DNA from 3 places in the Modestobacter sp. VKM Ac-2979 genome. Region 2 is predicted to be linked to each of the others. Evidence: riboswitches for the same ligand, from Rfam matches in the RefSeq annotation. Region 2 holds a riboswitch; each other region holds the start of a gene.
The links. Region 2 has a riboswitch for thiamine pyrophosphate ahead of thiM (hydroxyethylthiazole kinase). Riboswitches for the same ligand answer to the same signal wherever they lie in the genome.

Region 1 (5,550 bases), 120 kb from region 2:
GGTGGCGAAGGCCGGGCCGACGCCCAGGTAGTCCGCCCCCTCGGCCACCAGCTGCCGGGCCAGCTCCGGGTCGCGCGCCGTGCCGCCGAGGAGGTGCCCCGGCCCGGCGACCCGCCGGGCGGCGGCGAGCGGGAGGTCACCGGCGCCGAGGTGCGTCCCGTCGGCGCCGACGGCGAGGGCGACGTCCACCCGGTCGTTGACGAGGCAGGTGGTGCCCGCCGGCCGGCAGAGCTCGACCACGGCCCGGGCGAACTCGTACAGCACCCGGTCGCTGCAGCCCTTCGCCCGCACCTGCACCACCGGCGCACCGGCGGCCACCGCGGCGGCGATCGCGGCCAGCGCGGCCGGTCCGCCGTCGGCGTCGGTGAGCACGTGCAGCCGGCCCAGCGGGGGGGTCATGCCCGTTGCCGCCCGCGGCGGGCGCCGAGCAGCGCGATCACCGCGGTGAGGGACGCCGCCACGGCCAGGCTGATCAGCGAGGCCGACCAGCCGTTGGCCGGGTCGATGCCCAGGTCGGTCTGGCGTGCGGTCCACCAGGCGGTCCAGCCGGCGCCGACGCCGGAGAAGAAGGTCGGCAGGGTCAGCTGGTAGGCGACGAACCCGGCCAGCCACGGCAGCAGGTAGACCAGCCGGGCCGGAGCGGTGTCCGAGGTGTCCCACCGGCCGGGGGCGCTCAGCGCGTAGGCGACCAGGAAGACGCCGATCAGCGGCACGAAGACCGCGCCGATCAGGAAGAGGAACGGCTCGTAGGCCACGATGTCGAAGCTCAGCGCGAGCAGGGTGGCGGTGGCACCGACGCCCAGCGCGAGCAGCCGGCGGTCCAGCCGGGCCACCACGTTCTGCGCCGACACGGCCGTGGAGTAGACGTTCGCGAACGCCTCGTCGAGCTCGACCGTGATGAGCACCAGCACCGCCAGCGCCCCCAGCGGCACGGCGAGCAGCGCGTCGATGACGTCCAGCCCCGAGCTGCCGTAGGCCGCCAGCGCCAGCACGCCGAGGCTGAACATCGCGACGGTGGCCAGGCCGTAGCCCAGGGCGGTGCTGGTCCCGGCGACCCGGCCGCTGCGCACGTGCCGGGTGTAGTCGGCAGCGAGGGGGAACCAGGAGATCGGCAGGGCGATCACGATGTCGGTCGCCGTCCAGAACGACGCGGCGCCGCCGCTGTCCAGCGCCGCCCGCGGCTCGGACAGCACCTCGACGAACAGGTAGGCGATCGCGGCCAGCGCGGCCCACACCGCGTAGCGGGACAGCACCTTGACCACGCCGAGGGGGCGCAGCGCCATGGCGGTGGCCAGTACGCCGGCGACCAGCACGAACGGCCAGCGAGGCGCGTCCAGCACCCGGGACGCGGCCTCGGCGATGATCACGATCTCGAAGGTGGCCCAGCCGATGCACTGCACCAGGTTCAGCGCGGTGGGCAGGTAGGACGCCCGCCGGCCGAGCAGGCCGCGCAGCAGCACCATCGCCGGCACCCCCTCGCGGGCGCCGGCCGCGGCGGCCAGCCCCAGCAGCGAGGCGCCGATCACCGCGCCGACGACGATCGCGCCGATCGTGACCGACAACGGCCGCCCGGGCAGGACGACGTAGACGGCGGCCACCGGCAGCAGCAGGCTGATGCCCAGGTTGCCCCACAGGCCCGCGGACTCGCGGAAGCCCAGCGTGCGGGCTGGTGGCTCGGTGAGGGTGAGGGGTGCGTCCGCCCCGGACGTGGTCGTGCCGACGGTTCCAGATGTGCTCATCACGGGCTCCCTACGCCGGCATTACCCGGTCAGGTTCCAGCGGTCGGCGGCGCGTCAGCCGCCCTCTCAGCCCGGTCCTCCGAGCTCCCGCACATGGCTCGACGCCATGACGGGGCCACCATAGCCACCTCGTAGAGTCCGCGCCGTGCCGGTCGCCGAGCTGCTGCAACGCCATCCCGAGATCTGGCGCGGGGCCACCGCGCACCCGTTCCTCACCGCGGTGCTCGACGGGTCGCTGCCCGCCGGCGCCTTCGACACCTGGCTGGTGCAGGACGCGCGCTTCGTCGCCGACCTGCTGCGCTTCCAGGCGCGGTTGCTGGCCCGCGCACCGCGGCCCGCGCAGGCGGTCCTGGCCGGGGGCCTGGTCGCGCTGGTCGAGGAGCTGGCCTGGTTCGAGGAGCAGGCGGCCGCCCGCGGCCTGGACCTCACCGCCCCCGCGCTGCCCGCCACCGCGGCCTACGCCGAGCTGCTGCAGCGACTGGACGCCGCCGAGGTGCCGGTCGCGCTGACGGCGCTGTGGACCATCGAGCGCACCTACCTCGACGCCTGGACCACCGCGCTGCCCGGGGCCCCGGCCTACCGGGAGTTCGTCGAGCACTGGACCGTGCCGGGCTTCGCCGGCTACGTCGCCGGCCTGGAGGCGGCGGCCGACGCTGTCGGCGGGGGCAGGGACGCGGTCTTCCTCGACGTCGTCGCCGCCGAGGTGGCCTTCTGGGACATGGCACTCGGGGACGGGGCACTCAGCGATCCGGCGGTGCAGGCGCCGTGAGCCTGGCCGCCGGGCTCTGGGCCGAGAACGCCGACCTCGCCGCCGTCGCGCTGGCGCACCCGTTCGTGCAGGGCATCGCCGACGGGAGCCTGCCGACCGACCGGTTCGCCGGCTACGTCGCCCAGGACGCGTTCTTCCTCGAGTCCTTCGCCCGCGCCTACGCCCTCGGCGCCGCGTACAGCCCTGACCGGGCCGGCCTGGACGTCTTCGTCGACCTGCTCGCCGGCGTCCGCGAGGAGCTGCGGCTGCACGAGGGCTACGCGGCGCGCTGGGGCATCGACCTGGCCGTGGTCGAGCCGCTGCCGGCCACGCTGGCCTACACCGAGTTCCTGCTCGCCACGGCGGCCCTGGGCGGGGGAGGGCTGACCTGCGCTGCCATGACGCCGTGCATGCGGCTGTACGCCCACCTCGGGCAGTCGCTGGCCGGCCGGCCCGCCACCCCGTACACCGAGTGGGTCACCACCTACGCCGACCCGGCCTTCGAGGAGCTGGCGGCCACGCTGGAGCGGCTGCTGGACGACACAGCGGCCGACACCCCCGCGGTGCGGCGCGCCTACCGCCGGGCCATGGAGCTGGAGATCGGCTTCTTCGACGCCGCGTGGCGCGGTGGTGCGGGGCCCGGCTGATGGTCCTGCTGGCCGCCGAGCAGCTGTCGGTCGGCTACGGCGACGAGCCGGTGTGCGCCCCGGTGACGGTGTCGGTCGCGCCCGGGACGGCGGTCGCGCTGGTCGGCCCGAACGGCGCGGGCAAGTCCACCGTGCTGCAGACGATGGTCGGCCTGCTGCCGCCGCTGACCGGGACGGTGCGCTTCGCCGGTGGCCCGGTCGACGAGCGGGACGCCGGTTTCCGCCGGGCGGTCGCCGGGGTGCTGGACGACGACGCGTTCTTCCCGTCACTGACCGGTGCGGAGCACCTGCTGCTCACCGCCCGCGCCCACGGGGTCACCGACGCCGAGGAGGTGGTCGAGGCGGAGCTGGTCTCCTTCGGGCTGACCGACCGGGCCGGCGCGCTGCCCTCGGCGCTCTCCTCCGGCCAGCGCCGGCGGCTGGCGCTGGCCGGGGCACTGGTGCGACCGGCCGACCTGCTGGTGCTCGACGAGCCGGAACGCCGCCTGGACACCGCGATGCGCCGGGCGCTGGCCGACCGGCTCGCGGCGCTGGTGGACGCCGGCGGCGCGGTGCTGTTCGCCAGCCACGACCCGACGTTCATCGGCACCCTCGCCGACCACGCCCTGGTCATCGGTGAGGACGAGTGCCCGGTGGTCGCGCCCGAGGACGCCGTCGCGGCGTTGCAGGAGGGCTGAGCCACGGCGGCGACGACCCCGCTGCAGGCGCGGCCGGCGGAGGAGTGGAGCGGCACCGCCGTCCGCCGGTACACCCGCCGGGCGACGGCCTCGCGGGCCGACACCAGCTGGCTGACCCGGGTCGGGGACGCCCTGTCCGGACTCACCTCCGCCGGGGTCTTCGTGGCGCTCTGCGGGGGCGCCGTCTCCAGCCTCCGCGAGCAGATCGCCGCCCGCCCGGCTGCCGATGCGGCGGTGCTCCCCGGTTCGCTGACCGCGGCGGCGGTCGCGCTGTCCCTGACCGCCGGGCTGACCGCGCTGTTCGCCCGGCTGGGACCGGTCAGCGCCACGCCTGCGGCCGTGGTGTGGTGGCTGCCCCTGCCCGCGGGGCGCCGCGGACTGCTCCGCGGCGAGCTGCGCCGGGCGGTCGGCCTGGCGGTGGCGGCGGCGCTGGTCGTCGGCGTCCCGGTGGTGCTGGCCTGGAGCCGGACACCGGTCGGCGTCCTCGCCGGGCTGGCGGGCGGTGCGCTGCTGGCGGTGACCGCCGTCGCGGTGCTCGTCGTCCGGCAGGCCGGTGGTGGCGGCCGCTGGGTGCCCGCTGTCGCCGGGGCGGTGACCGCGCTGGCCCTGGTCGGTCCCGCCGTCGTCGGGTGCGTGGTCGCCGGGCTGGGGGTGGGCCTGCCGGACGTCGCGGGGCGGGCCTGGTCGCTGCCGGCGCCGGTGGCGCTGGGGCTGCTCGGTGCGCTGCTGGGGGTCGCCGTCCTCTGCCTGGTCCTGGCCGACCGCCGGCTGGCCGACCTCTCTGCCGGTGCGCTCCGTGCGTCGGGGGAGACCGCGCAGTACGCCACCGCGTCGGTCTTCTCGCTGGACACCCGGGAGCTCGGCCGGGCGCTGGGGACGACGGTGCACCGGCCACGGCGCCCGCTGGCCTGGCGCTGGGTGCGGCGCCCCTGGCAGGCGGTCGTCGCCGGCGACCTGGCGGTGCTGGCCCGGTCCCCCTGGCGCTGGGGGCAGCTGGCGGTCGGGGCGGCGCTGCCGGTGCTGGCTGCGCGCACCGAGGGGCTGGCCGAGGTGCCCGCGCTGGTGGCGGTGACCGTCGTCCTCGGCTGGTGGACCGCCGCCACGTCGCTGGGTGAGCCGAGCCGGCGGGCGTCCGCGGCGCCGGCCGCCGACCGCGGGCTGCCGCTGGGCGGCGCGGCGGTCGTCTGGGCCCGGGCAGTCGTGCCGGCCGCGGTGCTCGTGGGTGTCTGCGGGGCCTCGGCGCTGCTCGTCGGCCAGGGCACCGGCGCGCCGGTGGCGTGGCTGGCGCTGGGCGCGGTCACCGCACCGGCGTGGGCCGGAGCGGCCGTGCGCGCCGGCTACCGCCCGGACCTGGACTGGTCCGGGCCGGTGCTCGCCTCGCCGATGGGCGCCGTGCCGGTCGGGGTGGGCAGCACGCTGGTGCGCGGGCCGGACGTCGGGCTGCTGGGCACCGTGCCGGTCGCCCTGGCGCTGCTGCTCGGCACCGCTCCCTGGTGGCTGGTCGGCGCCGGGCTGCTGTGGTCGCTGGCACTGGGCGCGCTCGCCGCGGGGACGGCCCGCCCCCCGGACTGACCCGGCCGGGTGCGGGCGCCCTGCGTGCGTGGTGCTAAGCAGTGGGGCAGGACGGCGGGCCGGACGACTGTGTCCGCCGACGAACTCGACGAGGAGATGCAGTGGCTCAGCAGCGGACGGCGATCATCACGGGAGCGGCGCGCGGGATCGGCGCGGCCATCGCACGG
Region 2 (5,550 bases):
ACCGTGACGCTGAAGGTCCGCCGCTACGACTTCAGCACCCTCACCCGGTCGCAGACCCTGGCCCACGCCGTGGACGACCCGCGACAGATCGCCGAGATCGCCCACCGGCTGCTCGGCGCCGTGGACCGCAGCGGTGGACTGCGGCTGCTCGGCGTCGGCGTCTCGGGGCTGTCGCCGTACGCGCAGGGCGACCTGTTCGCCGAGCCCACCGAGGTGGTGGAGCCCGTCGAGCTGGTCGAGCCCGCGGAGCTGCCGGCCGACCCGGATCCGGGCCCCGTCGTCGTCGCCTGGTACCCGGGGCAAGACGTCGTCCACCCCGACCTCGGCTCCGGCTGGGTGTGGGGCAGCGGGCTCAACCGGGTGACCGTCCGGTTCGAGGGCCCGCGCACGACGCCCGGTCCGGTGCGCACGCTGGCCGCCGACGACCCGGCCCTCCAGCCGGCCGACCCACCGGACTGGACCCCCTGAACGGGTGGACCCGCCCCTTCGGGGCATGCGCCGGACCCGGTGATCACGACAGACTGCCGACGTGCCCCTGGACCCGGAGAACGGCCCCGATGTCGACGCCCTCGTCGACCGCGGCTGCGCGCTCGCCGAGCTGGGTGACCACGAGCAGGCGGTCGAGCTCCTGGGGAGGGCGGCAGCGCACGGCGACCCGGTCGCCCTCCGCCACCTGGGCTCCTGCCTGGGCGTCCTCGGACGCTGGGCAGAGGCCGCCGTGGCGTACCGCCGGGCGGCCGACGCCGGACAGGACGACGCCTGGCTGGACCTGGCCCGGGCGCTGCTGCGGCTGGGGTGCTGGTCGGAGGCGGAGACCGCCGCCCGGACCGCGGTGGACCGGGGAGAGCCGGGAGGCTGGGCCGCGTTGAGCGTGGCGCTGCAGGGCCAGGACCGGGCGGCCGAGGTCGAGCGGACGTTCCGGGTCGCGGCCGAGCGCGGCGCGCACCCGGCGGCGCTGGAGCTGGCGTACCTGCTGCGGTCGTCCGGGCGGCAACTGGCGGCCTGGCACTGGGCGCAGGTCGCCGCGGACGCCGGCAACCCGGTGGCCCGCGCGACCCTGGCCTGCTGGCGCTGGCAGGAGAGCCACGACCGGGCTCTGGAGCCGGAGCTGCGGGCGGGCGCCGACCACCACCAGCACGCCCGTACCGGCCTGGCCGACCTGCTGCGCAGCACGGGGCGGGTCGAGGAGGCCCGGGCGGTGCTGGAGCGGGGCGCGGCCCGTGGTGAGGTCGCGACCTGGCTCCCGCTGGGCAACCTGTACCGCGACGAGCTGGACGACGCCGTCGCCGCCGAGGCCGCCTACCGGGCCGGGGTCGAGGGCGGTGACCTGCACGCCCACCACAACCTGGCCGTGCTGCTGCTGGAGACCGGCGACGTCGACACCGCCGTCGAGCACTTCTCCATCGCCGCCGCCGGCGGCGACGAGCTGGCCGCCCGGGTGTTGCGCGAGGTCCTCGGCGACAGCTGAGTCAGCGCGGCCGGCTCACCAGCGCCCGGCGAAGTGGTGCACCGGCCCGTGCCCGGAGCCGACGCCGAGGGACTCCCCCGCCTCGAGCGCGGCCTGCAGGTAGTCCCGGGCCCCGTCGACCAGCGGCGCCCAGTCCAGCTCGTCCCCCGCGAGCCGAGCGCGGGCGGCCAGCGCCGCGAGCGCCGAGGACAGCGTGCAGCCGGTGCCGTGGGTCGACGACGTCGCCACCCGCGGCCGCCGGGTCTCCAGCACCCCGGCCGCCGTCGCCAGCACGTCGACGCTCTCGTCCCCGCCCAGGTGCCCGCCCTTGAGCAGCACGGCCACCGGCCCGAGTTCCAGCAGCGCGCGGGCCTGCGGGGCCAGCTCCTCGACCGTCGTCGCCGGCGCCACGTCCAGCAGGGCCGCCGCCTCGGGCACGTTCGGGGTGAGCAGGTCGGTCACCGGCAGCAGATCGGTGCGGACGGCGTCCACCGCCTCCTCCGAGATCAGCCGGTCGCCGCTGGTCGCCACCATCACCGGGTCGCAGACCACGGGGCCGCCCGGGCGGTCGGCCAGCGCGGCGGCGACCGTCCGCACGACGTCCGCGGTGCCGAGCATGCCGAGCTTGGTGGCGTGCACGGTCACGTCGTCCAGCAGGGTGGCCAGCTGCGCGCCGACGAAGTCGGCCGGCACCTGGTGCACCCCGGTGACGCCGCGGGTGTTCTGTGCGGTGAGTGCGGTGAGCACCGCGGTGCCGTAGACGCCGAGCGCGCTGAAGGTCTTCAGGTCGGCCTGGATGCCGGCGCCGCCGCTGGGGTCGCTGCCCGCCACGGTCAGGGCCACTGCTGCGGTCATCGGGCCACCAGCTCCCCGGCCATCGCGGCGCGCAGCGTGCGGGCGGCGGCCGCCGGGTCGGTGGCGGCGCAGATGTCGGAGACGACGCAGATGCCGTCGACCCCGGTGCCGGCCACCGCAGCGGCCGTGGCGGCGGAGATGCCGCCGATGGCCACCGACAGCAGGCCCCCGGCGCGGGCCCGGGTGGCCAGCGCGCGGGTGCCCGGGAGCTCCAGGGCGGCGCCGGCGTCCGGCTTGGTCGGCGTCGACCAGACCGGGCTGAGCCCGACCAGGTCGGCGGTGCCGGGCGGGAGGGCGAGCACGTCGTCGAGCTCGGCCGCGCTGCCGACGGAGACGCCGATCAGGGCGTCGGGCCCCAGCAGCGTCCGGACGTCGGCGGCCGGCAGGTCGTCCTGGCCCAGGTGCACGCCGTCGGCCCCGGTGAGCAGGGCGACGTCGACGGCGTCGTTGACGAAGAGCCGGACGTCCGGGGTCGGCCGGAGCACCTCCTGCACCGCGCGGGTGAGGGCCAGCAGGTCGCGGCGGCCGGCGGCCTTGTCCCGCACCTGGACGGCGGTCACCCCACCGGAGACGGCGGCGGCGACCACCTCGGGCACCGACCGGGGCGCGCAGAGCAGCGTGTCGGTGACCAGGTAGAGCCGGGGGTCGAAGCCGGCCCTCATGCGCTGCGGACGTCGGCGCGGGCGAGCGCGTCGCCGTCGACCGCGTCCAGCGCGTCCAGCCACAGCGCGGCGAACGTGCCGGGCCCGGCGGCGAGCCCAGCGGCGGCCTCGGCGGCCAGCGCCACGTGCGCGTGGGCGGCGACCACGGCGATGAGCGGGTCACCGGTGGTGGCGGCGTAGGCGGCGACGATGCCGCCGAGCGCGCAGCCGGCGCCGGTGGTGCGGGTGAGCAGCGGGGAGCCGCCCCCCACCCGGACGACCCGGTCCCCGTCGGTGACGACGTCGACCGGACCGCTGACCGCGACGACGCCACCGGTCCGGCGGGCCAGCTCCTGCGCCGTCTCCAGCGCCGCCTCCGGGGAGTCGGTGCTCTCCACGCCACGGCCGCCCTTGCCCGCGCCGGCCAGGGCCAGCACCTCCGAGGCGTTGCCCCGGAAGACGGTCGGGCGCAGCTCGACCAGGTCGGCGGCGAGCTCGGTGCGGAAGGTGAGCCCGCCGACGGCCACCGGGTCCAGCACCCACGGGGTGCCCACCTCGCCGGCGGTTCGGGCGGCGAGCCGCATCGCCTCGGCGGTGCGCTGCTGCACCGTGCCCACGTTGACCAGCACCGCGGAGGCGACGGCGGCGAACTCACCGGCCTCGGCCGGGTCGTCGACCATGGCCGGTGCAGCGCCGATCGCCAGCAGCGCGTTGGCGGTGATCGTCTGCACGACCGTGTTGGTCAGGCAGTGCACCAGGGGTGCGGAGTCGCGCAGCGCCGTGCCGGCAGCGCGCAGATCGATGGCGTCCATCGCCGTGACATCCCTTCGCCAGTACCAACTGGAGCAGGTTCGACGGGTGTGCTCTCAGTCCCCGGTGGGACACCCCGTGTCAGCTCCCGACGCTAACACCGCCCTGCTCACCCGGGAGGGTGACGGGGGAGCTCAACGTCCGGTCCGGTCCCGCCGATGGAACGGGGTGAGGTCTCATCGTGCGCGCCGGGTGCGCCTCGGCACGGCTGTCTCGGCCGGCACCGCGCTGGTGCTGGCCGCAGCCCTCGTGTGGCACGGCGCCTACGCCGGGTTCAGCGACACCACCGTCAGCCGGCCGTTGCCCACCGTGAGCACCGGCACGCTCACCCTGACCGACGACGACTCCGCCGTCCGGATGTTCACCGCCACGGGGCTGCGGCCCGGGGCCACAGCCACCAGGTGCATCGCCGTCGCGGCCGCCGGGTCGCCGGCGACCGTCCGCTTGTACGGCACCGGCCGGAGCAGCACCAACGGGCTGGCCGGTCAGCTCGACCTCACCATCGCCGTGGGAACGGGAGGCGGCAGCGGCAGCTGCACCGGCTTCCAGCCCTCCGCCACGGCCTACACCGGCACCCTCGCCGCATTCCCCACCGACGGCTGGACCGTCGGCGTGGGCAGCTGGACCAGCTCCGGGGCAGCGCCGACCAGCCGGGTCTATCAGATCGGCTACACGCTGCGGGCGAGCGCACCCGCCAGCACTCAGAACGGCACCGCGACGCTCAGCCTCGTCTGGGAGGCACGCACCCGATGACCGCCACCCGCGTCGCCGCCTGGCGTCAGCACGTCCGCGCTGGTGGTCAGCAGCCTCGCCCGGGCGCTGCTCGGCACCGTGGCGCTGCTGCTGCTCGCCTCCGTCGCGCCGACCGTGGTCGGCTGGCAGACCACCGTCGTCCTGTCCGGGTCGATGGCACCCGGCGTCTCCTCCGGGGACGTCGCCGTCGTCCGGCCGGTGCCCGCCGCGGAGCTCGCCGTCGGTGACGTGCTCCTCGTCGACGACCCCGACTCCCCCGGCCTGCTGCGCCTGCACCGGCTGGTCGCCGTCGAGGACGGCGGCCTGCGCCTGCAGGGCGACGCCAACCCCACCCCTGACCCGCAGCTCGTCGACCCGTCCGCCGTGCACGGCGTCGGGGCGCTCCGGCTGCCCGGTCTGGGCCTACCGGTGCTGTGGGCCGCCGAGGGCCGGGCGCTCCCCCTCGCCGGCGGTGCGGCCCTGCTCGCACTCGTCGTCACGCTCGCGCTGGCCCACCGCACGCCCGAGGACGACGAGGAGCCGGCGACGGGGAACCCGTGGCGGGCCGCCCGGACCGCCGTCCCCGCGGTCGCCGTCGGCCTCACCGCCCTGCTCGGCACCCTGCCCGGGCTCTCGGTGGCGGGCGCCGTCTTCACCGCGACCACCGCGAACGACGCCAACTCCTGGGCCTCGGCCCGCTACTACACCTGCACTCCGCCGGCGCGAGCGCGCCCGGCTACCTGGCTCTGCAGGAGACCGCGGGGCCGGTCGCCGCGAACAGCGGGCTCTACGCGAGGTCGGTCAACGGCTGGTACAGCGGCAGCGGGGTGACCTACCGGGTCCCCGGCCCGGCCTGCGGCGGCGACGGCAAGGCGGTCAGGCTCGACGGTGGCTCCGGCTTCATCTACTCCACGACGGCGCTGGCCGATCCGCAGACGTTCACCGTCCAGGTCTGGTTCTCGACCACCACCAGGGAGGGCGGCAAGCTGATCGGGTTCGGCAACGGCACCAACGGGGCCGCCTCCAGCCAGTACGACCGGCACGTCTACATGACCCACTCCGGCA
Region 3 (5,550 bases), on a different contig from region 2:
CGGGACGACACCGAAGGCGAGGATCGCGTCCTGCTCGGTGTAGCCGAGGGAGACCACCCGCTCGGGCTCCTCCGGGATCGTCGTCGTCCCGTAGGCGTGCTCGATGGTGACCGGGAAGGCGGCCTCGGCTGCCGAGCCGGCGGCGGCCTCGGCCGGCTGCTCGTCGGACTCCGACGAGCAGCCGGCCAGGACGGCGACCGCGAGGACAGGGAGGACCACGGCGGTGGTGGACGTGCGTCGCGCGAGCGACCGGGAGAGCAACATGGTGTTGTTCTACCTGAGGGCAGCCTTACCTAACTAACCGGTCGTCGCCCTCGTTGCCCGATCGAGAACCTGGGGGTGCGGTCAGACGACCCGCTCGAACACCGCGGCGAGCCCCTGCCCACCGCCGATGCACATCGTCTCCAGGCCGTAGCGGGCCTCCCGGCGGCGCATCTCGTGGGCGAGCGTGGCCAGGATCCGGGCGCCGGTCGCCCCCACCGGGTGCCCCAGGGAGATGCCGGACCCGTTGACGTTGACCCGGTCGCGGTCGTCCCCGCCCAGGCCCCACTCCCCCAGGCAGGCCAGCACCTGGCTGGCGAACGCCTCGTTGAGCTCGATGAGGTCCATGTCGGCCAGCGTCAGCCCGGTCTGCTCCAGCACCTTGGCCGTCGCCGGGACCGGGCCGATGCCCATGGTCTCCGGCGGCACGCCCGCCACGGCCCAGCCGGTCAGCCGGACGAACGGCTGCCAGCCACGGCGGTCGGCCTCGGCGCGGGTGGTCACCACGCAGACGGCGGCGCCGTCGTTCTGGCCGGAGGCGTTGCCGGCCGTCACCGTCGCCTCCGGGTCGACCCGGCCCATGACCGGGCGCAGGCCGGCCAGGTCCTCCATCGTCGTGTCCGGGCGGGGGTGCTCGTCCTCGGTGACCGTGCGGGCCGGCGTCTTGCGGGTCCCGGGCACCTCGACGCCGATGATCTCCTCGGCGAACCGGCCCTCGCGGATGGCAGCGCCGGCGGCCTGCTGGGAGCGCAACGCCCAGGCGTCCTGCTCCAGCCGGTCGACCGAGTACTCACGGCGGACGTTCTCCGCGGTCTCCAGCATGCCGCCGGGCACGGGGTGGTGGAGGCCACCGGCGGTCTCCCGGGCACGCGCCAGCCGGTCGTGCAGCATGACGCCGTCGCCCTTGGCCCCGCTGCGCAGCCCCAGTGCGTAGTGCTCGACGTTGCTCATCGACTCCACCCCACCGGCGACGACGACCTTGCCGGCGCCGGCCGCCACCTGCATCGCGGCGTAGATGACCGCCTGCAGGCCGGATCCGCAGCGCCGGTCGATCTGCAGGCCGGGCACCTGCACGCCCAGGCCGGCGTCCAGGGCGGCGATCCGGCCGATCGCCGGGTTCTCACCGCTGGGGCTGCAGTTGCCGAGGATGACGTCGTCGACCTCGCCCTCCCCCAGCCCGGTCCGCTCCACCAGACCCCGCAGCGCGGTGGCGGCGAGCTCGTTGGCGGACAGACCGGCGAAGACCCCGCCGAAGCGACCGACGGGAGTGCGGACCGGGGAACAGATGACGACGTCGTCCATGCCCTGACTCTGCCAGCTCCGCCCCGGCTCGGTGCAGTGGAGCCGACCACTGACCGGAAGCCGGCGTCGCCCGGAACGCCGACGACGCCCCTCCCGGCGGACCGGGAGGGGCGTCGTCGGAGCGGGTCAGTCGCGCGGCTTGGCCATCGCCTCGTGCGCGGAGGACTTGAGCGAGTCGGGGAGCAGCTTGTTCGCCGCGCCCTGCACCTTCGTCTTCAGCGAGGCGGCGAGCACCTTCTCCTCCCCGGCCATCAGCGCCTCGAAGCCCTGCGCGGCGACCTCGGCCGGGTCGTCCTTGGGGCCCTGGCCGATGGCGGTGTCGTCCAGGTCGGCCCGGGAGAAGAACTCGGTGTCCGTGGGGCCGGGCATCAGCGCGGTGATCGTGACGGCGGAGTCCTTGAGCTCCTGCTGCACGGCCTCGGTCAGCGACTGGACGAAGGACTTCGAGGCGTTGTAGACCGGCTGGTAGGCGCCGGGCATGGTCGCCGCGATCGAGGAGGTCACCAGCACCCGGCCCGCGTTGCGACCGGTCATCTGCACGAGCACCAGCTTCAACAGCGCGGCGGTGGAGACCACGTTGAGCTGCATGACCTCCAGGTCATCGGCCCAGTCGGTGTCGACGAACGCACCGCCGCGGCCGACGCCGGCGTTGAGCGCGGCGGCGTCCAGCGGGCGGCCGAGGCCCTGCACCCGGGTCCACAGCTGCTCGATCCCGTCGGGGGTCCGCAGGTCGGCCTGGACGGCGGTCACCTCGGCGCCCTCGGCGCGCAGCTTCGCGGCCGCCGTGTCGATCGTCGGGTCCTCGGCGTCGATCACCAGGTCGAAACCGTGCTGGGCGAACTGCTTGGCGAGCTCGTACCCGATCCCGCTGGAGGCACCGGTGACGAGGGCGAGGGGCTTGGTGTCGGTCATGCACCTCGCCCTACCCGCCCCCATGGCCGGGTTCACCCTCCGCGAGCGCCTTTCCGGCCGCGGGGGCTGGTGGCCGCACCCGGGGTCAGGGAGTGCGGCCGGACCGACCCTGGCACCCCCTCCTGACAGTTCCGTGTGCACCGGCTCAGACTCGGCCCATGACCGAGGACGCGAGGCCGGCCGGGGACGCCGGCGTGATCTGTTCGGCGAAGGGCTGCCGGGAGCCGGCGACCGTCGTCCTGGTGTGGAACAACCCGAAGGTGCACACCCCCGACCGGGAGAAGACCTGGACGGCGTGCGAGGCGCACCGCGAGCAGCTCTCCCACCACCTGGCGATCCGGTCGTTCCTGCGCCGCGTCGAGCCGGTTCCCCCGCTGCGGTAGCTTCAGCGGCGCACACGGGAGCCCGGGCGCGGGCTGAGAAGGCGGACGACCACCGCCGACCGTCCACACCTGATCCGGTTCATGCCGGCGGAGGGAGCTGCTCGATGCTCGCTGCTCGATTCCACGCACCCGGTCGACCCCTGGCCCTGGACGACGTCCCGGTGCCCGAACCCGCCCCCGACGAGGTGCGGGTGCGGGTGCACGCGGCCGGGGTCTGCGGCACCGAACTGCACTTCACCGACGGCCTGTACGCGCCGTCCCGGACGCCGATGACGCTGGGCCACGAGGCCGCCGGCACGGTCGACGCGGTCGGGTCGGCGGTCACCGGCTGGGCCGAGGGCGACCGGGTCGCCGTGTACTACTACCTCTTCTGCGGCAGCTGCCGCTGGTGCCTGCGCGGTCGGCAGAACCTGTGCCTGACCCCGCGCGGCGTGCTCGCCTTCGCCGCGGACGGCGCCTTCGCCGAGCAGCTGGTCGTGCCGGCGCACTGCCTGGTCCGGCTGCCCGACGAGCTGCCGTTCGAGGCTGCCGCACCGCTGTGCTGCGCCGGCACCACCGCGGTGCACGCGCTCACCGAGGCCGCGGTCGAGCCCGGTGACGTGGTCGTCGTGCTCGGCGCCGGCGGCGTGGGGCTGGCCGCGGTGCAGGAGGCCCGGCGACGCGGCGGCGTGGTCGTGGCCGTCAGCCGGGACGACGCCCGCAGGTCGGCTGCCCGGTCCGCCGGGGCGGTGGCCGCGGTCGCCCCCGCCGAACTCGCCGACACCGTGGCCCGGCTGTCCGGCGGGCAGGGCGCCGACGTCGTCGTGGAGCTCGCCGGCGTCACGGCGACGCTGGAGCTCGCGACGGCGGTGCTCGGTCGCCGCGGCCGGCTGGTGCTGGTCGGCTACAGCGCCGACGCCCTGACGGTGAGCCCGCTGGCGCTGGTGGTCGCCGAGCAACGGGTCATCGCCAGCGTGGGCAACACGCTGGCCGAGCTGGAGCAGGCGGTGGCCCTCGCCGCGGCCGGGCAGCTGGCGCCACCGGTGGCCGGCACGCTGCCGCTGACCCAGGTGAACGATGCGCTGGACCGGCTGCGCGCCGGGGACGTCGCAGGGCGGCTCGTGCTCATCCCCTGACGCCCCGCAGCGGCGTGCCGGGCCGCGTGTGAGGATCGGCGCTCGTGCGACATCGCAGCAAGGACGCCCCGCTCCCCCGCGAGGTCGGTGTCCTGGCGATCGTCGCCTTCGTCGTCGCCCTCGGCTTCGGCATCGTCGCCCCGGCGATCCCGCTGTTCGTCCGCGACTACGGGGTCGGCACCACCGCCGTCGGGTTCGCCGTCAGCGCGTTCGCCTTCTTCCGGTTCATCTCCGCCTTCGCCGGGGGCTCCCTGGTCGAGCGGATCGGCGAGCGCGCCGTGCTCGCCGCCGGGCTGGCGATCGTCGCGGTCGCCACCGCCGCGGCCGCCCTGGCCGGCAACTTCCCGCTCTTCGTCGCCCTGCGCGCCGCCGGCGGGATCGGCAGCGCGATGTTCACCGTGGCCGCCCTCTCGCTGCTGCTGCGGACGGCTCCGGCGGCCCAGCGCGGCCGGGCCGCGGCCACCTACCAGGGCGGCTTCATCCTCGGCGGCATCGCCGGCCCGGCGGTCGGCGGGTTCCTCGCCGAGGTCTCCCCGCGGCTGCCGTTCTTCGTCTACGGCGGCTTCCTGCTGGTCGCGGGGGTGGTCGCGCTGGTCCTGCTGCGCCCGGCCGCGCTGCCCCCGGTCGCCGGGGCGGCGGCCGACCCGGATCCCGCCGCCGACCCGGCCCCCGCCGCTGACCAGGTGCGCGGCGGCGGCCCGTCGGCCGTGGCCGTGCCCCCCGCGGGCGCCGACGGTGGCGGGCTGCGCGCGGCGCTGCGGTCCCGGGCCTACGTCGCGGCGCTGGTCGCCAACCTGGGCGTGGGCTGGGTGCTGTTCGGCGTCCGCAACTCCCTGGTGCCGCTGTACGTGACCGAGGAGCTGGGCAAGACGGTGGCCTGGGCCGGCGCCGGGCTGCTGGCCGGGTCGGTGGCGCAGGCGATCGGGCTGCTGCGGGCCGGCCGGCTGGCGGACAGCTGGGGCCGCCGTCCCTCGCTGCTGCTCGGTTCGGGGCTGGCCACCGCGGCGATCGCCGTCCTGGTGCTGCCGCCGACCACCGCGGCGTTCCTGCTCTCGATGGCCACCTTCGGGCTGGGCGCCTCACTGCTGGCCAGCGTGCCGGCCGCGGTGGTCGGCGACGTCAGCCCGGCTCGGGGCGGCCGGGTGGTGGCGGTGTTCCAGATGGTCGCCGACCTGGGCGCGGTGGCCGGGCCGCTGGTCGCCGGCTGGCTCACCGACGCCTTCTCCTACCAGGTCGCCTTCGCGGTCAGTGCCGCCGTCCTGGGTGCGGCGATGCTCGCTGCGCTGGCGATGCCGCGGGACCGTCCTGCCGGCTGAGCCGGCAGGCCGGTCAGAGCCAGGGCGCCAGCGTCGGCAGCGGACCGTCGGCCTGCAGCTCCTCCCCCGCACTGCGGCCGGTGACCCACGCCGCGACCGCCGGCAGCGGACCGGCGACGGCCAGGGTGCCGGTGCCCCACTCCCGGTCACCGGCGAACAGCGCGACGTCGGGCACGGAGTCGCGGCGGTCCCACATCCGGAAGACGTCGTCGACGAGCGCGGCCAGGACGTCGTCCGGGAGATCCGTGAAGGCGACGCCCT

Region 1: linked by a shared signal. The riboswitch ahead of O2W15_RS05220 (purine-cytosine permease family protein) and the one ahead of thiM (hydroxyethylthiazole kinase) in region 2 are both predicted to bind thiamine pyrophosphate.
Region 3: linked by a shared signal. The riboswitch ahead of O2W15_RS22545 (alcohol dehydrogenase catalytic domain-containing protein) and the one ahead of thiM (hydroxyethylthiazole kinase) in region 2 are both predicted to bind thiamine pyrophosphate.

What each region holds. Positions count from the first base shown of each region.
Region 1 is NZ_JAPVBO010000002.1:137,255-142,804, reverse strand. It holds gene thiE (thiamine phosphate synthase) at 1-399, opposite strand, end outside; gene O2W15_RS05220 (purine-cytosine permease family protein) at 396-1,739, opposite strand; TPP riboswitch at 1,730-1,840, opposite strand; gene O2W15_RS05215 (TenA family transcriptional regulator) at 1,885-2,508, shown strand; gene O2W15_RS05210 (TenA family protein) at 2,505-3,134, shown strand; gene O2W15_RS05205 (ABC transporter ATP-binding protein) at 3,134-3,811, shown strand; gene O2W15_RS05200 (DUF6297 family protein) at 3,974-5,383, shown strand; gene fabG (3-oxoacyl-ACP reductase FabG) at 5,485-5,550, shown strand, end outside.
Region 2 is NZ_JAPVBO010000002.1:257,806-263,355, forward strand. It holds gene O2W15_RS05785 (DNA polymerase IV) at 1-468, shown strand, start outside; gene O2W15_RS05790 (tetratricopeptide repeat protein) at 530-1,468, shown strand; gene thiD (bifunctional hydroxymethylpyrimidine kinase/phosphomethylpyrimidine kinase) at 1,484-2,302, opposite strand; gene thiE (thiamine phosphate synthase) at 2,299-2,964, opposite strand; gene thiM (hydroxyethylthiazole kinase) at 2,961-3,755, opposite strand; TPP riboswitch at 3,749-3,842, opposite strand; gene O2W15_RS05810 (hypothetical protein) at 3,946-4,506, shown strand; gene O2W15_RS05815 (hypothetical protein) at 4,549-5,316, shown strand; gene O2W15_RS05820 (LamG domain-containing protein) at 5,313-5,550, shown strand, end outside.
Region 3 is NZ_JAPVBO010000009.1:15,883-21,432, reverse strand. It holds gene O2W15_RS22565 (iron-siderophore ABC transporter substrate-binding protein) at 1-264, opposite strand, end outside; gene O2W15_RS22560 (acetyl-CoA C-acetyltransferase) at 346-1,563, opposite strand; gene O2W15_RS22555 (SDR family NAD(P)-dependent oxidoreductase) at 1,690-2,475, opposite strand; gene O2W15_RS22550 (hypothetical protein) at 2,634-2,858, shown strand; TPP riboswitch at 2,863-2,972, shown strand; gene O2W15_RS22545 (alcohol dehydrogenase catalytic domain-containing protein) at 2,963-3,973, shown strand; gene O2W15_RS22540 (MFS transporter) at 4,018-5,289, shown strand; gene O2W15_RS22535 (maleylpyruvate isomerase family mycothiol-dependent enzyme) at 5,303-5,550, opposite strand, start outside.